DNA from 2 places in the Parasphingorhabdus pacifica genome. Region 1 is predicted to be linked to the other one. Evidence: riboswitches for the same ligand, from Rfam matches in the RefSeq annotation. Region 1 holds a riboswitch; the other holds the start of a gene.
What was found. A riboswitch is a leader RNA that binds a small molecule or an ion and turns the genes downstream of it on or off. The one in region 1 is predicted to bind S-adenosylmethionine.
Positions count from the first base shown of each region.

Region 2: another riboswitch for S-adenosylmethionine. It lies ahead of ACYVAN_RS07550 (methionine ABC transporter ATP-binding protein); the one in region 1 lies ahead of thrC (threonine synthase).

Region 1 is NZ_BAAGYS010000014.1:220,411-231,038, forward strand. It holds gene ACYVAN_RS21210 (arylsulfatase) at 1-532, opposite strand, end outside; gene lepA (translation elongation factor 4) at 938-2,797, opposite strand; gene ACYVAN_RS21220 (VOC family protein) at 2,991-3,371, opposite strand; gene ACYVAN_RS21225 (EamA family transporter) at 3,396-3,704, opposite strand; gene ACYVAN_RS21230 (cold-shock protein) at 3,825-4,028, opposite strand; gene ACYVAN_RS21235 (sulfite exporter TauE/SafE family protein) at 4,304-5,110, opposite strand; gene rpsT (30S ribosomal protein S20) at 5,466-5,726, shown strand; gene holA (DNA polymerase III subunit delta) at 5,820-6,806, opposite strand; SAM riboswitch class I at 6,915-7,047, shown strand; gene thrC (threonine synthase) at 7,061-8,323, shown strand; gene ACYVAN_RS21255 (ComEC/Rec2 family competence protein) at 8,408-10,628, opposite strand, start outside.
Region 2 is NZ_BAAGYS010000006.1:298,466-309,093, reverse strand. It holds gene ACYVAN_RS07565 (fatty acyl-AMP ligase) at 1-1,061, opposite strand, end outside; gene ACYVAN_RS07560 (ABC-F family ATP-binding cassette domain-containing protein) at 1,143-3,017, opposite strand; gene ACYVAN_RS07555 (4-(cytidine 5'-diphospho)-2-C-methyl-D-erythritol kinase) at 3,237-4,202, opposite strand; gene ACYVAN_RS07550 (methionine ABC transporter ATP-binding protein) at 4,381-5,403, opposite strand; SAM riboswitch class I at 5,628-5,719, opposite strand; gene rsmA (16S rRNA (adenine(1518)-N(6)/adenine(1519)-N(6))-dimethyltransferase RsmA) at 6,059-6,946, opposite strand; gene ACYVAN_RS07540 (transglycosylase family protein) at 7,110-8,576, opposite strand; gene ACYVAN_RS07535 (TatD family hydrolase) at 9,600-10,442, opposite strand; gene metG (methionine--tRNA ligase) at 10,464-10,628, opposite strand, start outside.

The DNA of each region.
Region 1 (10,628 bases):
AGAACTTCTCGAACCCCTCGCCCGTGGGCCATCGGTCGAACGGGCCCGCCGCGCTCACATCGCGGGCGGGCGTCTGGTGCCACTTGCCGAACGCCCCGGTGTTGTAGCCGTTGTCCCTGAGCACCTGGCCCATCGTGGCTGCGCTGCGCGGACGGATGCCGTTGTAGCCGGGGGCTGCGCTGGCCATCTCGGTGGTCACGCCCATGCCGACCGAGTGGTGGTTGCGGCCGGTCAGCAGCGACTGCCGGGTCGGCGAGCAGATCGCCGTGACGTGGAACCTCGTGTAGCGCAGTCCCTCGTCCGCCAACCGGTCCGCTGTCGGCATCTCACACGGTCCGCCGAACGCGCTCGGAGCACCGAAACCCATGTCGTCGAGCAACACGACCACGACGTTGGGAGCACTTGCCGGGGCGTCGACGGGGCGCACCGGCTCGAAGGCCGGGCTCTGATCACGCGCGTCCAGGGCCGTACCGGACTGACTGACGGCGTCCGGAATCGGCAACTGTTCACGAGACACGCCGGATCCGCTCATGCTCGACCTCCTGCATCACATGGAAAGAACTCCGGAGAGCGATCAAGACCACGCTGTCCATCGCCGACCACGTCGACGGCCGCGGCTCTCACGGAGGCATTCAAGTCGCGAGGAATGCTAGTTCGGTGTTACTTCAGTGCAAGGCTTCCATTCACCAAGCGTGAGTCGTGGCCCACACTCGGACGACTTTCGCCCTGTTCGCGAGGGCACCAACAGTCCCGAAGACCGGTTCCGAATACTTTCCATAGAAGCTGACTATGGCCGTGCTCGCACTCGCCGCGGCAGGAGACGGGAGACCTGCGCGGAGTGGCTCCGCGAACACTCTCCGAAACAAAAAAATCGGCTGCGGTGCGTCCGGCTCGTTGCCGTCCGCACCGCAGCCGATGCCGCGCGTGCTCGGTGTTCCTACTTCTTGCCCTTGGGCTTTTCCTCCTTGGTACCCGCGCCCTCGTCGGTGGACAGGGCAGCGACGAAGGCCTCCTGCGGAACCTCGACCCGACCGATGGTCTTCATCCGCTTCTTGCCTTCCTTCTGCTTCTCCAGCAGCTTGCGCTTCCGGCTGATGTCACCGCCGTAGCACTTGGAAAGCACGTCCTTGCGGATGGCGCGGATCGTCTCCCGCGCGATGATCCGCGAACCGATCGCGGCCTGGATCGGCACCTCGAACTGCTGCCTGGGGATCAGGTCTCGCAGCTTCGTGGCCATCTTGGTGCCGTAGGCGTAGGCGGCGTCGCGGTGCACGATGGCGCTGAAAGCGTCCACCGCCTCGCCCTGCAGCAGGATGTCGACCTTCGCCAGGTTGGACGCCTGGGTGCCCGCTTCCTCATAGTCCATCGAGGCGTAGCCCTTGGTGCGGGACTTGAGGTGATCGAAGAAGTCGAACACGATCTCGGCGAGCGGCATCGTGTAGCGCAGCTCGACCCTGCTCTCGGAGAGGTAGTCCATCCCGTTGAGCTGACCCCGCCTGCTCTGGCACAGCTCCATGATCGTCCCGACGAATTCCGACGGAGCGATGACCGTGCACTTGGCGATCGGCTCGTGCACCTCGCCGACCTTGTTCTCCGGCCAGTCCGAAGGGTTGGTGACCTCCAGATCGCTGCCGTCCTCCAACTTGACCTGGTAGACGACGTTGGGCGCCGTGGAGATGAGGTTCAGCCCGAACTCGCGCTCCAACCGGGCGCGGGTGATCTCCAAGTGCAGCAGCCCGAGGAAACCGCACCGGAAACCGAACCCGAGCGCCCCGGACGTCTCGGGCTCGTAGGTCAGCGCCGCGTCGTTGAGCAGCAGCTTGTCCAACGCGTCCCGCAGGATCGGATAGTCCGAACCGTCCACCGGGTAGAGTCCCGAATACACCATCGGAAGCGGCTCGCGGTACCCGGGAAGGGGCTCTTCCGCGCCGCGCTTGTCCGAGGTGACGGTGTCGCCGACCTTGGACTGCCGGACGTCCTTCACACCGGTGATGAGATAGCCGACCTCGCCGACGCCGAGCCCTTCGGAGGGCTTCTGGTCCGGCGAGATGATGCCGACCTCCATCAGCTCGTGGGTCGCCCCCGTGGACATCATCTTGATCTTCTGGCGGGGCGTGATCCGGCCGTCGACGACCCGGATGTAGGTCACCACACCGCGGTAGGTGTCGTAGACGGAGTCGAAGATCATCGCGCGCGGAGCGGAGTCGTCCTGGCCCACCGGAGCGGGCACGTTGTTGACGACCGCGTCGAGGACCTCCCCGACCCCGTCACCCGTCTTGGCCGACACCCGGAGCACGTCGGAGACCTCGCAGCCGATGATGTGCGCGAGTTCGGCCGCGTACTTGTCGGGCTCGGCCGACGGCAGGTCGATCTTGTTGAGCACGGGAATGATCTCGAGTTCGTGCTCCATCGCCAGATACAGGTTCGCCAGCGTCTGGGCCTCGATGCCCTGCGCGGCGTCGACCAGCAGAATGGCGCCCTCGCAGGCGGCCAACGAGCGGCTCACCTCGTAGGTGAAGTCCACGTGGCCAGGTGTGTCGATCATGTGCAGGACGTGCTCGGTATCGTCCACGACCCACGGCAGGCGCACGTTCTGCGCCTTGATCGTGATCCCGCGTTCGCGTTCGATATCCATCCGGTCGAGGTACTGCGCCCGGTAAGCGCGTTCTTCGAGCACCCCGGTGAGCTGCAGCATCCGGTCGGCCAGCGTCGACTTGCCGTGGTCGATGTGCGCGATGATGCAGAAGTTCCGGATGCGCTCCGGAGGTGTGAACGTGGTGTCGGCGAAGCTGCTCACTCAGTGTTCCTCGCGGGATGTCGGCTCGTTCGGTCATGGCTGGTGCACGGATTCACCCATATCGTCCCACGACACGCGGTGTGCTCTGTGCCCAACTCCGGTGCATTCGACGAGCGGCTTCCGGCCGAGCGGGCTGCGCTGGCCGGACGGACGTTCGGGCTGATCTTTCCGACGACCCGTCTCGGCCCGCGGCTCAGGGCTGTCGGACGTCCGCGCGCAGCGGATGATCGGACGGGATCTCCACCAGCACGATCCGCATGCCGTCCGGGTCGGCGATCCACGCCTCGTCCAGACCCCACGGCTGACGTTCGGGTTCGGCCAGCACCGTCACCCCGCGCTCGACCAGCCGGGCGAACTCCGCCTTCACGCCCCGTACCTGCAGCCACAACACCTGGTCGGGGCTCGGCCCGTGCTCCCCTTCTCCGGACACCTCCAGGAACCCCTGACCGAGGAAGAAGACCGTCCCCACCGGAAACTCCCGGAAGATGGCCAACTCCAGCACGTCCCGGTAGAAGCGGAGCGAACGTTCACGGTCGTGCGGCCGCAGGATCATGCGGCTGTTCAGGATCTCCATACCTCTGTTCTACCCGCCCCGAACTCAGGTGACGCCGGCCAGAACCACACCCGCGCCCAACAACCGCCGTACCGGCTGGGCCTCGTTCAGCAGGACCCAGGCCAACCACGCCGCCAGCACGATGCTCAGCTCTCGCGCGGGAGCCACGAGGCTCGCCGGCGCGAGTCGCATGGCGAACGGGACCAGGACGTAGGCCAGTGGGGACAACACCGCCACCGCCACGACCGGGCGACGGTGCCCCGACCACATCTCGGCGATCCGAGTCAGCAGAACCTGGCAATCGGCCCCATGGCACTCCTGCTCCCCAGCAGCACCAGCGGTCTTCTCACGCACCGCTGAACACGCGCGCATCAGAACGGCACGGACTCGACACCTGGTACATGAAAACGGGCCCCGCCTCACGTGGAGGCGGGGCCCGTCTACTCACCGTTGTGTCACGGTGTCACCCGGGACTCAGAGCGCGCGAACGCCGCTGGCCTGCGGGCCCTTCTGGCCCTGGGTGATCTCAAAGCTCACGGCCTGGTTCTCTTCCAGGGTGCGGAAGCCGGTGCCGTCGATCTCCGAGTAGTGCACGAAGACGTCCGGCCCGCCACCGTCCGGGGCGATGAAGCCGAAGCCCTTTTCGGAGTTGAACCACTTCACGGTGCCCTGCGTCATATCTGTCTCCTAACAGGGGCTGGTACCGGTACCGCACTTTACGGCAACCGGGGCCTATTCCAGACGGCGAACTCTCCAGCTTGCGAGGAGAACAGCTTCGCGCCCGCAACAATCTTTCGCGAGCGTGTCGAACACGACCACAAAGAACAGCCGACCAATACAACCACACTCACGCCAGGATCATTCCTTCGCCCTCGCCGAACTTGCCCGCCCGCCGTGGGGGGACCGGGAACAAGCCTCCAACAAGACCGCCGAACACGCAAAACGTGATCACCTCATGCCCCCAGGGCGAGCTTCCAGCCGAGGCTGGCGACCAGGCCGAACAGCACGGTGAGAAAGACCCGGCGGACGAAGCCCGAGCCACGCCGGGATGCCAGCGCGGCCCCGAACACGCTCCCCGACATGTTTGCCGTCGCCATCGCCAGCGCGAGTCCCCACAACACCTTGCCCGCTGGGACGAAGAACACGAGAGCACCGAGGTTGGTGGCCACGTTGACGACCTTCGCGGTGGCGGAAGCGCTGACGAAGGCGTACCCGATCAGCCCGACCAGCAGGAAAACCAGGAACGACCCTGTGCCGGGACCGGCGATGCCGTCCCAGAAGCCGATGACGGCGCCACCGGCGAGCATCAGCAGCAGTTGCCTGCGCCGCCCCGCCGGCACCGCATCGGCCGCGCCGAGCGCGGGCGTGCGCCACGTATAAATGCCCACCCCCACCAGGGCCACCAGTACCACCACGTTGAGCACATCGGACGGGAGGGCATCGGCGAACACCGCTCCGCACAACGAGCCGAAAAACGCGATCACCGCCATCGGCAGGGCGCTGTGCCAGTCGATCCGCGTTCGCTTGGCGTAGGTGCGAGCGGCTGCGGCGGTCCCCGCCACGGACGCGACCTTGTTGCTCGCCAACGAGTGAATCGCCTCACCCCCGGGCATGATCAGGAGCATCGCGGGCAGCTGGATGAGACCACCACCACCGACGATCGCATCGACCGCCCCCGCGAGGAACGCGGCACCACACAGGAACATCAGCCCCGCCAGTGAGATTTCGGCGAATCCGGGCCAATTCAACGCGGTGAGCACGGACGCGCAGACTATCCGGCGCGGCCCGGCAGGCCCCGCCCACCTCCGCCTGTCGAGAGCGAGAAGATTCCGTGTCCACCCCGCCTGCCGAGGAGGTGTGCGCGGCTTGTCGAGGGCTCACGTGGTTTTGCGAGAGGCGTTCGCGACTCGACGAGGGGGCTTGCGCAGCTTGCGGAGGCGGCTTGCGCAGCTTCGGAAGCCGCCGCGGAGGGGTTGCCCGGCAGCAACGTCGCAGGCCCGCATTGATAGTATCGACGGCCGTGTCGTGCGGCATTCCGCAATGGAGGAAGGCTGCGCTCGCGCAGCGCCACGAATGCGCGGCACACCAGACCAGCGACGAGGAAGAGGCGCAACAGTGGCCAACATCAAGTCTCAGATGAAGCGGATGAAGACCAACGAGGCGAACCGCCAGCGCAACCGGGCCTACAAGTCGGCGGTCAAGACCGCCCTCCGCAAGTTCCGCGAGGCCGCTGACTCCGGCGACAAGACCAAGGCCGTCGAGCTGGAGCGTGCCGCGGGTCGTTCGCTCGACAAGGCCGCCAGCAAGGGCGTCATCCACGCCAACCAGGCCGCCAACAAGAAGTCGGCGATGTCCAAGCGCACCAACGCGCTCTGATTCGCAGCAAGTTGGCAGGCCCTCTCCTCCTGGTGGTGGAGAGGGCCTTCTGCTGTCCGGGGCGGCGCGCGAGACCCGCCTCCGAAGCATTCCCTAGTTGTTCCGCCCGACGCGCAGGTCGGTCAATCGCAGCACGGTCCGCTCCAGCGCGTACGAGGCGTCCGCAGCCACGCCCTTTACGTCGGCGTTGACCTCGGCGACCGCCGCCAATGCCTCGCCCACCGCCGCGCCGTTCCACCCGCGGGCCTGCGCGAGCGCCTTCTTCACTTTCCACGGCGGCATGCCCAGTTCGCTGGCCAGGCGGTACTGGTCGTTGCCACCCGCCGCGGCGACCCTGCCGATGGTGCGCACCGAATCCGCGAGCGCGTCGGCGATCAGCACGTGCGGGACGCCCAGTTGCAGAGCCCAACGCAGCGCTTCGAGGGCACCTGCGCGATCACCGGTGACTGCCTTCTCCGCCACCACGAAACCGGTGACCTCCGCGCGTCCCCGGTGGTATTGGCGAACGGCCGTCTCGTCGATCTTGCCGCCGGTGTCGGCAACGAGCTGCGAAGCCGCCGAGGACAGCTCCCGAAGGTCGTGGCCGACCGACTCGATGAGCGCGCTGACGCCGGAGGCCTCGATGCGGCCACCGGCTCGGCGAACCTCTTCGCGGACGAACGCCTCGCGCTCCGCGGGTTTGGTGATCTTGTTGCATTCGACCGCACGCGCATCGATCTTGCGCAAGGCGTTCGGCAATTCCTTGGCGTTCTTCCCACGGCCGCCACCGCTGTGGACGACAACGAGAATCACCCCGTCGGCGGGTTGGCGCGCGTGGGTGAGCACGGCCTCGACGATCTCTTTGCCGCCTTCCTGAGCCCCCTCCAGGACGATGACCCGCCCTTCGGCGAACAGCGAAGGGCTGAGCATTTCGTCCAACCCCGGAGGGGTGAGGTCACTCACCTTCATTCGGCGCAGCTCGGTCTCGGAATCCGCCGCCCGCGCGGCGTTCACCACTTCGCGAACTGCCCGATCCACCAGCAATTCTTCTTCGCCGAGGATCAAATGAAGCGGACCGGCCAGCACCCCTGGTGCACTCATGGGCCCATGCTCCCACGTGACCTGGGCAACCCTCTTAGGTCCCGGAGTATGGACACCGTGCTGGCCAGAAAGCGACACCGTCCCGTAGCGTTGCCGCCACAACCGAATAGCTCATCCAGAGGGGCAGAGGGAACGGCCCGTAGAAGCCCCGGCAACCGATATCGGCGATTCGCACCATTCTTTCCCGCGAGGCCGCCGAAAAAAGGTGCCAATTCCGACCCGTGCGCGGGACAGATGAGGGAAAGGACCTCGCGATGACTGCTGCTGCCCAGCCCACCACTACCCGGACCTACGACCTCGGACCTGCCACCGAACTGGTGTCCAAGGAAGAAGGCCACCGCCAGCCGTTGGCCCCCGAGTTCGTCTCGCTGGAAGATTTCTCGCCGCTGGAAGTCGCATACGACTTCGGTCGCGTCCGCCGCGAGGACATCGAGGCCGGCCCACGTTCGATCTGGCGCTACAAGCAGCTGCTGCCCGTGCCGACCACCGTCGAGCAGCACCAGAACACCGAACCCGGCTGTACGAGGCTGGTGCGTGCCGATCGACTCGCCAAGGCGCTCGGCGTCAAGCAGATCTGGATCAAGGACGACACCGGCAATCCCACCCACTCGTTCAAGGACCGCGTGGTCGCCGTTGCCTTGGCGGCCGCCCGCGAATTCGGTTTCACCACGCTCGCTTGCCCGTCGACGGGCAACCTCGCGAATGCCGTCGCCGCGGCCGCAGCTCGCGCCGGTTGGGACTCGGTCGTCCTGGTCCCGGCCACGCTGGAGCGCGCCAAGATTCAGATGAGCGCTGTCTACGACGGTTCGCTCCTGGCGGTGGACGGCAACTACGACGACGTGAACCGGCTGGCGACCGAGCTCGCCTCCGAGCACGAGGACTGGGCGTTCGTGAACGTCAACGTTCGCCCGTACTACTCCGAGGGCTCCAAGACGCTGGCCTTCGAGGTCGCCGAGCAGCTGGGGTGGCGGATCCCCGAGCAGGTCGTGGTTCCGATTGCTTCGGGCTCGCAGCTGACCAAGGTCGACAAGGGCTTCAAGGAACTCGCCCGCTGCGGCCTCGTCGAGGACAGCCCGTACCGGGTGTTCGGTGCGCAGGCGAGCGGGTGCTCGCCGGTGGCTTCGGCCTACAAGGACGAGCAGGACGTGGTCCAGCCGGTGCGTCCGGACACCATCGCCCGCTCGCTGGCCATCGGTGCGCCCGCGGACGGCCCGTACGTTCTCGACGTCGTGCGCCGCACGAACGGTGCGATCGAGGACGTCACCGACCAGGAAGTCATCGAGGGCATCCAGCTGCTCGCCCGCACCGAGGGCATCTTCGCCGAGACGGCCGGCGGTGTCACCGTGGCCACGACCAAGAAGCTCATCGAGCAGGGCAAGCTCGACCCGGACGCCGAGACGGTGCTGATGATCACCGGTGATGGCCTCAAGACCCTCGACGCCGTGCAGGAGCACGTCGGCCCGAAGGCCACCGTCGCTCCCACGACCGCGGCAGTGAACGAGGTCCTCGGGTACTGATCGGTGGATTCGCCCGGGCCTGCGCTGACGTGGCCCGGGCATTCCGCCGAGGGCGCAGAGCGTCCGTCTCCGCCGGGCCGGAGTTCAGTCGTCGGCCCGAATCGGATCACCTCGCTTCTCCACTCTCGCACCGTGCGGGCCGGGGTGGACCGCCAGATCGCCACCCCGGTCGGTCCGCGCGACGTTCGCACCCGCACGGGCGAGCGCGCCGAGCACGAGCGGGCTCGGATGGCCGTAGGAATTGCCGTCGCCCACGCTGATCAGCGCCAGTTCGGCCTGCGTCGCGTCGATGAAGCGGGGAGCCGTGTAGCGGGAGCCGTGGTGCGGAACCTTGATCACTTCGGCACTCAGGTCGGTTCCGCCGGCCAACAGCTGTGACTGCCCGGAGAGTTCCACGTCGCCGGTGAGCAGGATCCGTCCCGCCGGGGTCGAAGCCTTCAGTACGAGGGACGCGTCGTTGGCATCGTCGGCTTGGCTGGTTCGGGCCAGCGCACCTGTCGGCCCCAGCACTTCCAGCTCAAGGCTCGGCCATGCGACCCGTTGCCCGGCTTCGAGCTCGACCACCGGCACCTCGTCTGCGGTAGCCGTCTGACGCAGCTCCGTCCAGGCCCAAGCTGGTTCGCGCAACTTCCCGGTACCGATCATCATCACGTGCTGGTCGGCCAACACGCCGGAAAGACCGCTCACGTGGTCGGCGTGCAGATGCGAGAGCACCAGCAGCGGAACCCTCTTGATTCCCAGTCGCGCCAGACAATCCGTCATCCGGGACGGGTCCGGTCCGGTGTCCACCACCACCGCTTCTTTCGGATTCCCGGTCGCGAGCACCAGCCCATCGCCTTGGCCGACGTCGCAGGCAACCATGCTCCAGCCCTGCTCGGGCCACCCGGGTACGACCCGGCGAACCGGCACGAGGACGACGACGGTGAGCACGACCAGCACGGCAAGCGCCCCGCGAAGGCGTCGGCTACGCAACACGATCAGCAGCACCAACGCCAGCACCGCCAACAGCGCCCCGCCGTTCGTTCCCGCGGGCCAATCGACCGTGGCTCCCGGTACAGCGGCCGAGTGGCGTGCCACGAACAGGACCCATTCGAGCTCGGGCCCGGCCAGCCACACGCACGCGTGAGCTACCGCCGGCACGACGGGGGCGCTGATCGTGGCCAGCACGCCCAGCACGGTCGCGGGAGCGATGACCGGGCCTACCAGCAGGTTCGCGAGCACCGAGACCAGGCTGATCTCTCCGGCCACGGCCGCGATGAGTGGAGCTGTCACCAGTTGGGCGGCCGCCGGAACCGCCACGGCTTCGGCGATCCCGGTCGGGAGACCGCGGGTGCGCAGCGCCTCCGACCAGACCGGGGCCAGCAGTACCAGCCCGGAAGTCGCGCACACCGACAACGCGAACCCGACGTCAGTCGCCAGACCGGGCAGCACGAGCAGCAATCCGACCACGCTGGCGCACAGCGCGGGCATGGCCGAGCGCTCACGTCCCAACACCAGAGCCAGTAGCGTGATCATGCCCATCACAGCTGCCCGCAGGACGCTGGGTTCAGGACCGGCGAGCACGACGAAACCGATCAGTGCCGCGCTCGCCGCGAACGCGGAGGGCCACGGCCCGGCCCCGACTCCGCGCAGGAGCAACAGGACCGCACCGCACACGATTGCCAGGTTCGCGCCCGAGACGGCCGTGAGATGGGTGAGTCCCGCGTCGGTGAACTCCCCGACCACCTCCGGCGGAAGCGCACCGGTATCCCCGACGACGAGTCCGGGTAGGAGGCCCGCTGCGGCCGGGCCGAGCATCGTAGCGGACGTTCGGCGCAGTCCTTCCCGCAGTTCCTCGGCCGCACGCTGCCAGCCAGGAGCGGGCTCGACCGCTGTGGGTGGCCGGAACACCTGCAGTACCGCGGCGGTGAGTTCACCGGAGCGAGGCGGGACCGCCTTGCCGCTGGTCGTGACCTGCTGGCCTGCGATCAACTCGTGCCAGGAGTCGCTGGGGACGAGCAGCAGCACGGAGCCGCCTGTCACGATCCGCTCGTGACCGCGTTCCAACGACCGGAGCCGCGCCCGAACCAGCGACCGGTCCTGGGCTCGGCGTGCACCGTAGGACTCGCCCCGTAGCACTCGCGGAGCCATGTCCAGTTCGACTCGCACAGTGACTTTCGCACCGCTTCGCGCGATCTCCCGGAGCGGATGTCGCTCGACCTGGTGGGTCCGAGCCGCCATTCCCGCCGACGCCGTACACCCGAGGACCAGCACCGCCAGAACTCCGTTGATCCAGCGGTGCGCCTTCCCCACCCTCCGCACCAGC
Region 2 (10,628 bases), on a different contig from region 1:
GCCCGTCCTCGCTGCTCCAGCGCGTCGGCATCGACGGCGTCGAATTCGGCCGGCCGATCCGACTTGCCGATCGACACCGCCAGCGTCGACTCGGCCATGCCGAACGCGCACACGACCGCATCCGGGGCCAAGCCGAACCGACCGCCCTCGGCCGTGAAGGACCGGACCGCTTCCGGATCGATCGGTTCCGCTCCGTTGAGCGCGAAACGCAGACTCGACAGGTCGAACGCGCCGTCCTCCGCGCTCCCCAACCGCCGGGCGGTGATCGAGTAGGCGAAGTTCGGCGCGGCCGTCACGGTGCCGCGGTAGCGGCCGATCAACTCCGGCCACAGCAGCGGGCGCGCCATGAACTCGGCCGGGGTGACCTTGACCGTCTCCATCCCGATCGTCATCGGCACCGTCAGGCAGCCCACCATCCCCATGTCGTGGAACAGCGGCAGCCAGGACACGACGACGTCCTCGGCGGGATCCAGCCCGGTCGCGGTGATCATGGCCCGCGTGTTGGCGATCAGGTTGCCGTGGCTGATCCGCACCGCCTTGGGTTCCGCGGTCGAGCCACTGGTCAATTGCAGCAGTGCCGTCGCGTCCTCGGACACCTCGATCGGCTCGGGCAGCGGTTCCGTCGAACCTTCGACCAGTTCGCGGAGGTCGTGGCAGGTCAGCGAGGTGTTCGCGAGGAAGCCCGAAAACCGTTCGAACGGCGGCCCGAGCAGCACCACCCGGATACCGATCATCTTCAGCACCCGCACGACGTCCTGCGCCCACTGCGCCAGTTCGGTGCGGGGAGTCGGCTGGTGCAGCATCGTGACGCTGCCGCCCGCAAGCCAGACGCCCTGCACGGCGGGTGCGATGAGTCCGGGATCGGCAGCAAGCACCGCGACCGCGTCGCCGGGGCGCACTTCCGGCACCAGCCCGCCCGCGATCCGCATCGCGTCCGAATGCACTTGGCCCCAACCACGTCGTCGGGGATCCTCCGGCGGGCCGGTGACGAGTCCGCGAGCCTGCGAATCATCCGCGTTCTCGCGAGCGGAAGTCACCAGCGCCTCAACAAACCGACTCATGTGACGCAGGTTACTGCCACATGCCCTCCGGCATCGAACACGCCGGGCAGCGCGCCGCTCCGGACGGCGGCCCCGGAGGGCTCAGTCGAGCTGACCGGCCAATTCCATCCAGCGCGACTCGATGTCGTCCTTCTCCTCCTGGAGCGCCCGCAGATCGGCGTTGAGGGCCTGCAGCCGTTCCGGCTCGGTCGCCGCATCGGCCAGCTTTTCGTGCAGCTCGCCCTCCCGCTTGGCGAGCTTGTCCAGCTGCCGCTCCAGCCGCGAGAGATCCTTGCGCGCGGCGCGCTCGTCTGCACCGGAGAGCGCCCCGGAACGCGACTTGCCCGCACCGGCCGCGTCACCCGCCTGCTTGCCGACGTTCTGCGCGTCGTCCAGCAGCGATTCCCGCCGCTTCAGGTACTCGTCGATCCCACCGGGCAGGTGAGTGATGTTGCCATCGCCGAACAACGCCACGACCGTGTCGCACACGCGCTCGACCAGGTAGCGGTCGTGGGACACGACCACCAGCGTGCCCGCCCAGCCGTCCAGCAGGTCTTCCAGCTGCTGGAGGGTGTCGATGTCGAGGTCGTTGGTGGGCTCGTCCAGCACCAGCACGTTCGGCTCCGCCATCAACAGCCGCGCCAGCTGGAGGCGGCGGCGCTCACCGCCGGAGAGGTCGCCCACCGGCGTCCACTGCCTGCCCTTGCCGAATCCGAAGCGCTCCCCCAGCTGGGATGCCGACAGTTCGTACTTGCCGAAGGTGACCCGTTCGGCCACGTCCTCGATCGCTTCCAGGACGCGCCACTGCCCGGGCAGGTCGTGAAGTTCCTGGGTCAGGTGCGCGATCCGCACGGTCTTGCCCTCGGTCCGCTTGCCCGCGTCCGGTTCGCGCTCCCCCGCCAGCAACCGCAGCAGGGTGGTCTTGCCGGAACCGTTGACCCCGACGAGCCCGATGCGGTCTCCCGGACCGATCCGCCAGGTGACGTTCTCCAGCAGGACGCGATCGGCGACGCGCAGATCCACGTCCTCCAGTTCCAGGACGGTCTTGCCCAACCGGCGCTTGGCGAACGACACCAGCTCGACGGTGTCGCGTGGCGGCGGAACGTCGGAGATCAACGCTTCGGCCGCTTCGACGCGGAAGCGCGGCTTGGAGGTACGCGCCTTGGCACCCCGCTGCAGCCACGCCAGTTCCTTGCGTGCCAGGTTCTGCCGCTTCTCCTCGGCCTGCTGGGCGAGGCGAGCGCGTTCGGCCCGCGCGAAGGTCCAGTCCGCGTAGCCGCCCTCGTACTGCTCGACCCTGCCCTGGGTGACCTCCCAGGTGCGGTTGCAGACGGTGTCCAGGAACCAGCGATCGTGCGTGACGATCACCAGCGCACACCGGCGTTCCAGCAGGTGGTCGGCCAGCCATCGAACACCCTCCACGTCGAGGTGGTTGGTCGGCTCGTCGAGCACGAGCAGGTCGAGATCTCCCACCAGCGCAGCCGCGAGCGCGACTCGACGCCGTTCGCCACCCGAGAAGTCCGCCACCGGGGTGTCCAGACCGAGCCTGGACATCCCCAGGCCGTTGAGCACCGACCGCACGCGCGGATCGGCGGCCCACTCGTGTTCGGCGTCGAAACCGTGCTGGTCGAGCACCGCGCTGCGCACGGTGGCTCCCGCAGGCAGTTCGGTCCGCTGCGTGACCACTGCCGAGCGTAGGTCGCGGCTGTGGCTGACCCGGCCGGAATCGGGCTCCTCTGTTCCGGAGAGGACCTCCAGCAGCGTGGTCTTGCCACCACCGTTGAGTCCGACCACCCCGATCCGATCGGAGGCACCGATGCCCAGCGACACTCCGTCCAGCAAGGGCCGAACGCCGTAGCTCTTGCTCACGGCTTCGAGGTTGATCAGGTTGGCCATCGCGTGTTCTTCACTCCGTTGACTGCGTTTCGGGTAGGTCTGCGGTTCGTCTTCGTCCGGTCCGGTGCTGGTCCTACCCACTTCCGTATCCGGACCCGTCGAACTCGGTCCGTCACCCGTCACCGGGCGGATGTGTTCAGGACGATTCGACGCCGGTCTCGTTCCTCCGCGCCCGAGCTCGGCAACGGACGGCACCCGCACGGGTATTCCGCGTGGTCACGGTCCCGTCGGCCCGGAACTCACTGCGGCCGGGTGCGCTGCGGGACACGCCCGATGGTGTCGTCCCCACCCGGACAGGCGTCAAGCGTGCACCTGCGGAGGGGTGGGTCGATCCGGTTGCTCGTCACCGACCACCCGGGCTCCGTGCACCGGTCCCTGGGCCACCCGGACCGTCCGGCACACCCCAGCGCCGGAAAGTTCCGCGGCAACCCGCACCGCCGAGTCCGCGTCCGTGCACAGGAACGCGCACGTGGGCCCGGAGCCGGAGACGACTCCCGCGAGCGCGCCCGCGTCGACGCCCGCGCGCAGCGTGCGACGGAGGCCCGGTCGCAACGACACGGCGGCCGACTGCAGGTCGTTGCCCAGCAGCAGGGCCAATTGTCTGGGATCTCCCGAAGCCAACGCTTCGAGCAGCGGTTCCACATCCCCGACCGGGCTCGGCCGGGACTCGGCACGCAGGCGGTCGAGTTCGGTGAACACGCCCGGGGTCTCCAGGCCGCTCCGGTCCAGTGCGATCACCCAGTGATACGTGTGCCTGGCCAATACGGGCACCAAGCGTTCCCCACGCCCGGTGCCCAACGCCGTTCCGCCCTGCAAGGCGAACGGCACGTCGCTGCCCAGGTCCGCGGCGATCTCCATGAGGTCCTCGCGCCCCATCTCCAGGCGCCACAGCGCATTGATCGCGAGGAGCCCGGCGGCGGCGTCGGCACTGCCGCCCGCCATACCTCCGGCGACCGGGATTCCCTTGCGGATCGAAACCTGGACCCCTGGGTCTTCCGGGTCCCGACCGCTGTGTTCGGCGAGCGACCGCACCGCCTTCCACACGAGGTTGCCCGGCCCGGTGGGAACCGAGTCCGCGCCCTCCCCGTGCACTTCGATGCCGGACTCGTCCGAATCCCGGACGGTGACCTCATCGGTCAACGACAGCGCCTGGAAGACGGTGACCAACTCGTGGTAGCCGTCAGCACGCGCGTCCCCGACCGACAGGTGCAGGTTCACCTTGGCGGGGACGCGGACGGTGATGGGTGTGGGTACTACGGAGAGCACTCTTAGAGCCTACGTGTCCGGCGGATCGCCGTGCGTCCCCTGGACCGGGTTCACTCCGGACGACTACTCGACCGATCGGCCGGAGGCGACCCCGACAGTGTCCCCAGCGGCGTCCCCAGCGGCGTCCCCAGCGGCGTCCCCAGCGGCGTCCCCAGCGGCGTCCTGGTCCGGAACGCTCTCACGCGGCGGCGACCCGTTCGACGCAGACCGGCGTACGGCGCACCTGCGCATCGTGCTCGATCATCCACTTCAACGCCGATTCGGAACGCTCCCCGCTCAACCCGACGCGGAACTTGGCCACCGGGGTCTCGCCGAGCCGGGTGAGTCCGCCACCGAGGACGGACAGTTCGACGTCGAACCGGCTGGAGGCTTCCGGCAACAGCGCCCCGACCGCCGCGAAACCGACGAGGACGACCTCGGCGACCACGTCGTGCCGCGTGCCGGCCTGCTTGAGCACCTGGGCCTGGTCCGTCTCGGGGAGCAGCGCCGAGCCGATGTGGCTGCCGGGTTCGGCGACGAGGTCCAGCGCCTTGCCGTGTTCGACCACGTGGCCCTCTTCCAGGACGGTCACGTCGTCGGCGATGCGGCGGACCACCGCCATGTCGTCGGTGGCGATCACGACCGTGGCACCCAGTTCGGACCGGGCGCGCTCCAGCACGGTCAGCACGGAGTCGGTGGACGCCGGATCGAGACCGGTGGTCGGTTCGTCGGCGACCAGTACGGACGGCCTGGTGGCCAGCGCCCTGGCGATCGCGACGCGCTGCAGCTGACCGGCGGTGAGCCGTTCCGGATACGCGGGCGCCTGCTCGGTCAGCCCGACAAGGTCGAGCAGCTCGGCGACCCGGGCGCGCCGCTGCGGGCCGGCAACGCCCGCGGCCTCCAGCGGAAGGGCCACGTTGCCCGCAGCGGTGCGCTGCCGCAGCAGTTCCTCCCGCCGGGGCACCACGCCGATCTCGCGGCGAGCGGCGCGCTGGGACCGTTCGTCGAGGGCGGCGAGGTTCGTGCCGTCGATCCGCACCTCGCCGACGTCGGGCTTCTCCTGCAGCGCGATGCACCTGGCGAGCGTCGACTTGCCGGATCCGCTGGATCCGACGATGCCGCTCACGCTCCCCGCCGGAACCTCCATCGACACGTTGTCGAGGGCGACGACGTTGGTGGCGTCGTGGGAATACGTCTTGGTGATGTTCTGGACCGTGATCACGAAGGGCTCCGCATCAACTCACGCCGGGCACACCGACCTGCTGAGGTCGGCCCGGGAGGACGGACAAACGGGTATGCGAGGGTCAGGCGGACCGTCGACAGCCCGTGGTGGTGCGCAATCCGTGGTCGATGACGCGCCGCTGCGTCAGCACGAGGTCAGTGCGCGGGTCCCGGTTTCGGACAGATCGCGCACGCGGGCTTGCGAACAGAGCTTCAGGCACCACAACTCCATCGGGTCCTGGCGTTAGCACCTGCCCGCGTTCGGGTGGTTGCTGCGGCGTCCTCGAGCCAGGTCTCTCGGCCGCTCCGGATGGATTTCTCGAATAGTAGACCCCACTTGCACTTGTTGACGCAAGTGGATATCGGTCACATTGCGAAACCTTGGTTCATCTCACACCACGCCATCGAGCTGGTCGTCTTGATCAAGGAGTGCCACTTTCATCACGTGGAGTAATCCCGAGGCTCACGCGAACGGCGCATCGACAGGGGTGGACAAGACCACGCTCGCAGGCACGTCACCCACGCGCGATCACCGATCGAATTCAGCACGCGGCTGGCGTCGACACTCGTCCGGCCCAATCCGGAAAACGGCTTCATGATCGAGCCGGGACGACGCGGGCGGATGCCGCCGACGGTTCCGCGCCGGGGGCGTGCGGTCAGGCCCCCTCGGGGTCGTCCGAACCTGCTGCCTCGGCGAGCCGGGCGAAATCATTGATCGTCAGCCGCTCACCGCGGTCCGACGGTTCGATACCGGCCGCCCGGAGCAACCTCTCGGCACGCGCCGCCGAACCCGCCCAGCCGGAAAGGGCCGACCGCAAGGTCTTGCGCCGCTGGGCGAACGCGGCGTCGAGCGCCGCGAAAACCTGCTCCCTGGGAGCGTCCGACGGCGGATCCACCCGGGTGAACGACACCAGACCGGAATCCACGTTCGGAACCGGCCAGAACACGCTTCGCGGCACCGGTCCCGCACGACGCACGTCCGCGAACCACGCCGCCTTGGCGCTGGGAATCCCATAAGTCCGGCCGCCGGGTCGCGCGGCCATCCGGTCGGCCACCTCGGACTGGACCATCACCAGGCCGTGCCGCAACGACGGCAACTCCGCGAGCAGGTGCAGCACGACCGGAACCGCCACGTTGTAGGGCAGGTTCGCGACCAGCGCGGTCGGGGCGAGCTCGCCGAAGTCCGCGGCGCGGAGCCGCAAGGCATCCGCCTGGAACACCCGTAGCCGGTCGGCCATCCCCGAGGCGTACTCGGCGACCGTACGCGGCAACCGATCGGCGAGCACCGGATCGATCTCGACGGCGGCCACCTCACGAGCGACCGGCAACAAACCCAACGTCAAGGAGCCCAGGCCGGGCCCGACCTCCAGCACCACGTCCTCGGCTGTGACCTGCGCCGTACCGACGATGCGTCGAACCGTGTTGGGGTCGTGCACGAAGTTCTGCCCGAGCTTCTTCGTCGGCCGTACACCGACCTCCTCGGCCAGCCGCCGCACGTCGGCCGGTCCGAGCAACCGAACCCCGTCCGTCGCCTGCTGTTCCACGAGGAAAAACCTACTCGGGTCGTCCGCGGGGCATCGCGGCGACCCGGGGGAGACCGGTTCGAAGGTGTGCCGCCGCACGGTCACCGGCACCGGAGGACGGCCAGTGGCTTTGCCTCCGAGCCGGTGACTTCCCGCGAGCGCACCGACCGTCCGGCGCGCTCGATCAGCTCAACCCCAGCTTGGACGAGCAGCTCGGCCAAGCACCGTAGCCGCCGCGCGCGTCCCGCATCTCCGTAGCTACCTGGATCTGCTGCTCCCGGCTGGCCTGGTGCGGATACGCGGCGAACTCGTCACCGCCGTAGGCGTCCCAGGTGGACTTGTCGAACTGCAGACCGCCGTAGTAGCCGTTGCCGGTGTTGGCGCTCCAGTTGCCGCCGGCTTCGCACTCCACCAGCTTGTCCCAGACCGCGCTGTTCGGGCGGGGCTTGCCGCCGACCCGCACGACCTTTTCCACCGGCTCCTTGGTGACGCGCTCACCGATGGCCTCGCGACCGGTCTCCTCGCCGTTGCGCGTGGAGACGCGGGTGAAGACGATCTTCTCACCGGGCGAACCGGCTTCGACGACCTTCTCCTCGCCCTTGAACATCGAGTCGTCGACGATCTCCTTGACCGGCGGCTCGATCTCGGTGGTCACGTTGACCACCGAGCTGCCGGTGCGGTTGACGTGGACCTCGGTCCCGTCGGTGATCTTCTCGGACGCGCCGGGCGTGATGTGGTCCTCGGGACCGAGCTTGAGCTTCTGCTCGGCGACGAATTCGTCGATGGTCACCGCGTGCGTGGTGAGCTCCTTGGGCTCGCCGCCGCCATCGGTGATGGTGATCGTCTTCGCTGTCTTGACGACCACCTCCATGCCCTGCTCGGGCACCGGGGCGGACCGGTCCGCCGAAACCGACGCGCCCTCGGTGTCCACACCGAGCTGGTTCAGCGCCTGTCCGACCGAAACCGAGCGGACCCATTCCTGGCGCTGCTCGCCGTCGACGGTCACCGTCAGCTGACGGCCCCTGTCGAGCGTGATCGTGTCGCCGTGACCGACCTCGGACTGCGGAGACGGGCTCAGCGCGTCGTGCTTGCCGACCTCGATGCCCTCTTCCTCGAGGACCTCGCCCACGGTCGAGTCGTAGGTGTTGACGGTGCGCTCTTGTCCGTCGATCTCCACGGTCACGGACTTGTCCATCGCGGCGGCCGCGGCGCCGGAACCGGTGAGCGTGAGGATCACCGCGGTGACGGCGCCCTTGAGGAAGCGGCGCTTCCAGGTGGTGATGGCTTCGACCATCTCCGCCTCGTCCGCTTCGGGGTGCTCTTCCGGGAGAGCCAGCGGCGGAAGCACCGTGGTTTCGGCGTTGAGCAGCCGGATGATCTCGTCGACGTCGACGTCGGCACTGGCGAGCAGATCGTCCGCGTCAGGGCCCAGTGCTTCGAGAACATCCGCCTGGGTGATCTCCAGGCCGGACGGCAGGCCGTCCGGCTCGTTGGCCGGAACCAGATCCTGCTCGGTCGGGTCCAACACTCCGACGGAGGTCTGAGTGGCTGCGGTGACCGGGGTGAACCAGTCGGTGGAGGCGTCGAAGGAATCGCCCCAATAGCCGTTGTCTTGACTGCCAAAGGCACTCGGTGTGCCGCTTCCGTTCACAGGGTCGCTACCTCTCGAAAGCGAGAAGCACCGCACGCGTGTTCTACAGGGTTCTCGAACGAGACCATGTCGTCGTTCGCCTCCCCCTGCCTCACGCGAGGCACTTCGTGCTTCGTATCCGTATCCGACTCCCGTAGCCAAGCGCCGTCCTAGCCGACTCCGACGATCGCTGTGCCACGATCCCCGAATCTCGACTTCCCCGACGTGCACCGGCGGCGACTAGCGGGCGTAGCCGACGACTGCTTTGTCATCGGTTACGAAGCCGAGACTCTAGCGTGATCGGAAAGACGTGCCAAGAAGGGGTAGGAACGCAGTGATCACGGTTACCCCGGTTTGCCGCGCAACCAGGCACGTTGCGTAGCGGTTGGGCACCACCGTAACGCGTCGCCCCACGCCTTGACCGTGCGCCGACCGCGATCCCGGCCCCACCGCCGACAGCTCGCGGAACCCCGCGTGAACTGCTGATGTCGGTGAGATCAACGACCGAAGCCCACCCGGTCCGTGGAGAACGGGCGGCGGAAAAGCCGGACACATCTCCCGCCGCCCGTCATGCTTGTACGGCGCCGCAGACGCCACTGAACGCACACGGTGACCGTGACCACAACTCCCGAGTGAGGAGTCGTCCGGTCCGGTCTTATTCGACAAAGCACACTTCGGGCGCCGTTGGGCCATCCTCCGGAGGCCGCCCCGGCAACGGCATCGTTACGCGATCAAGCGATTCCACAGCGAAGCCGACTTTCGCTCGACGGCACTCACCACAGTCGACGCTCGGTCCTGTTGCCGTCCGGTCGCTCGGCCTGTTGTCGCTCGGCCTGTTGTCGCTCGGTCCTATTGTCCACCGGCCGGTGGTTTTACTTTCGTTCGCTCCCGGCGACGAGCGCGTTCGGGGCACGCTCGTCGCCGGGGCGGAACACCGAGGGGCGCCCTTTCCCGGCTTCCACAGTGGACGTTAAACGTGATCCATCCGCGCGCAACTCCGGCGCGCTGGATTTCCAATATCACAAAACCCTGAGTTGATGTAGCTCAGGTCGCAGTCACCTGATCGAGTCGGAATACTCGTTCCGCTGTGGCCGTAGTGGTCACGATCAGTTCTTCCAGATCAACACCGCGGAGTTCAGCAAGGTCACGAAGGGTGTAATTCGCGCAATATGCCTGATTTGGCCGCCCCCTGAAGGGATGCGGCGTCAGGAACGGCGCATCGGTCTCGACCAGCAACTGCTCACCAGGCACGATCCGCGCGGCCTCCCGTAACTCCGCGGCGTTGCGGAAGGTCACGGTCCCCGCGAACGAGAGGACGTAACCGGCTTCCACACAGGACTTCGCGAACTCGGCATCCCCGGAGAAGCAGTGGAAGACCACCGTTTCGGGCGCACCCTCCTTTTCGAGGATCTCGAAGATGTCCTCGTGGGCTTCCCGGTCGTGGATCATCAGCGGCTTGCCGACCCGCTTGGCCAGGTCGATGTGCCAGCGGAACGCCTCGTGCTGCGCTTCCGGCGGCGAGTAGTCCCAGTAGTAGTCCAGGCCGGTCTCTCCGACCGCCACCACGCGCGGCCGCCGTGCCAGCTCCTCCAGCGTCGACCGCACCGAGTCGTCGAAGTCCTTGGCCCGCGTGGGATGCAACGCGACCGCGGCGAAAACCCGATCGTCCCAAGTGGAGGCTTCGACGGCCCATTCAGCGGCTGCCAGATCGTCGGCGACCGTGACCACCCTGCCGACTCCGGCCGCTTCGGCACGGTCGAGGATCGTGCCGACTTCCGCGGCCGTCGCCGCACCGCACGCGTCCAGGTGGGTGTGCGCGTCCACCGCCTGAGCCGGAAGAGGATCCGGCACCGGCGGCAGCTCGCGCTTGCTGTCCTTCTTGCTCACACGTTCACCTCAGGTCCGCGCTCAGCTCTTGATCGGAGCCCACTCCGGGCCGGTCTCGGCGAGCTCGGGGTCCAGCTTCGCGAACAGCGGCTTGGGCTTGTTCAGCGGACGCCCGACCTCGATCGGCCGCGACTCCCAGGTGGCTTGCTCGGCGGCGTAATCGCCCATCAACACCGGGTACCGCGA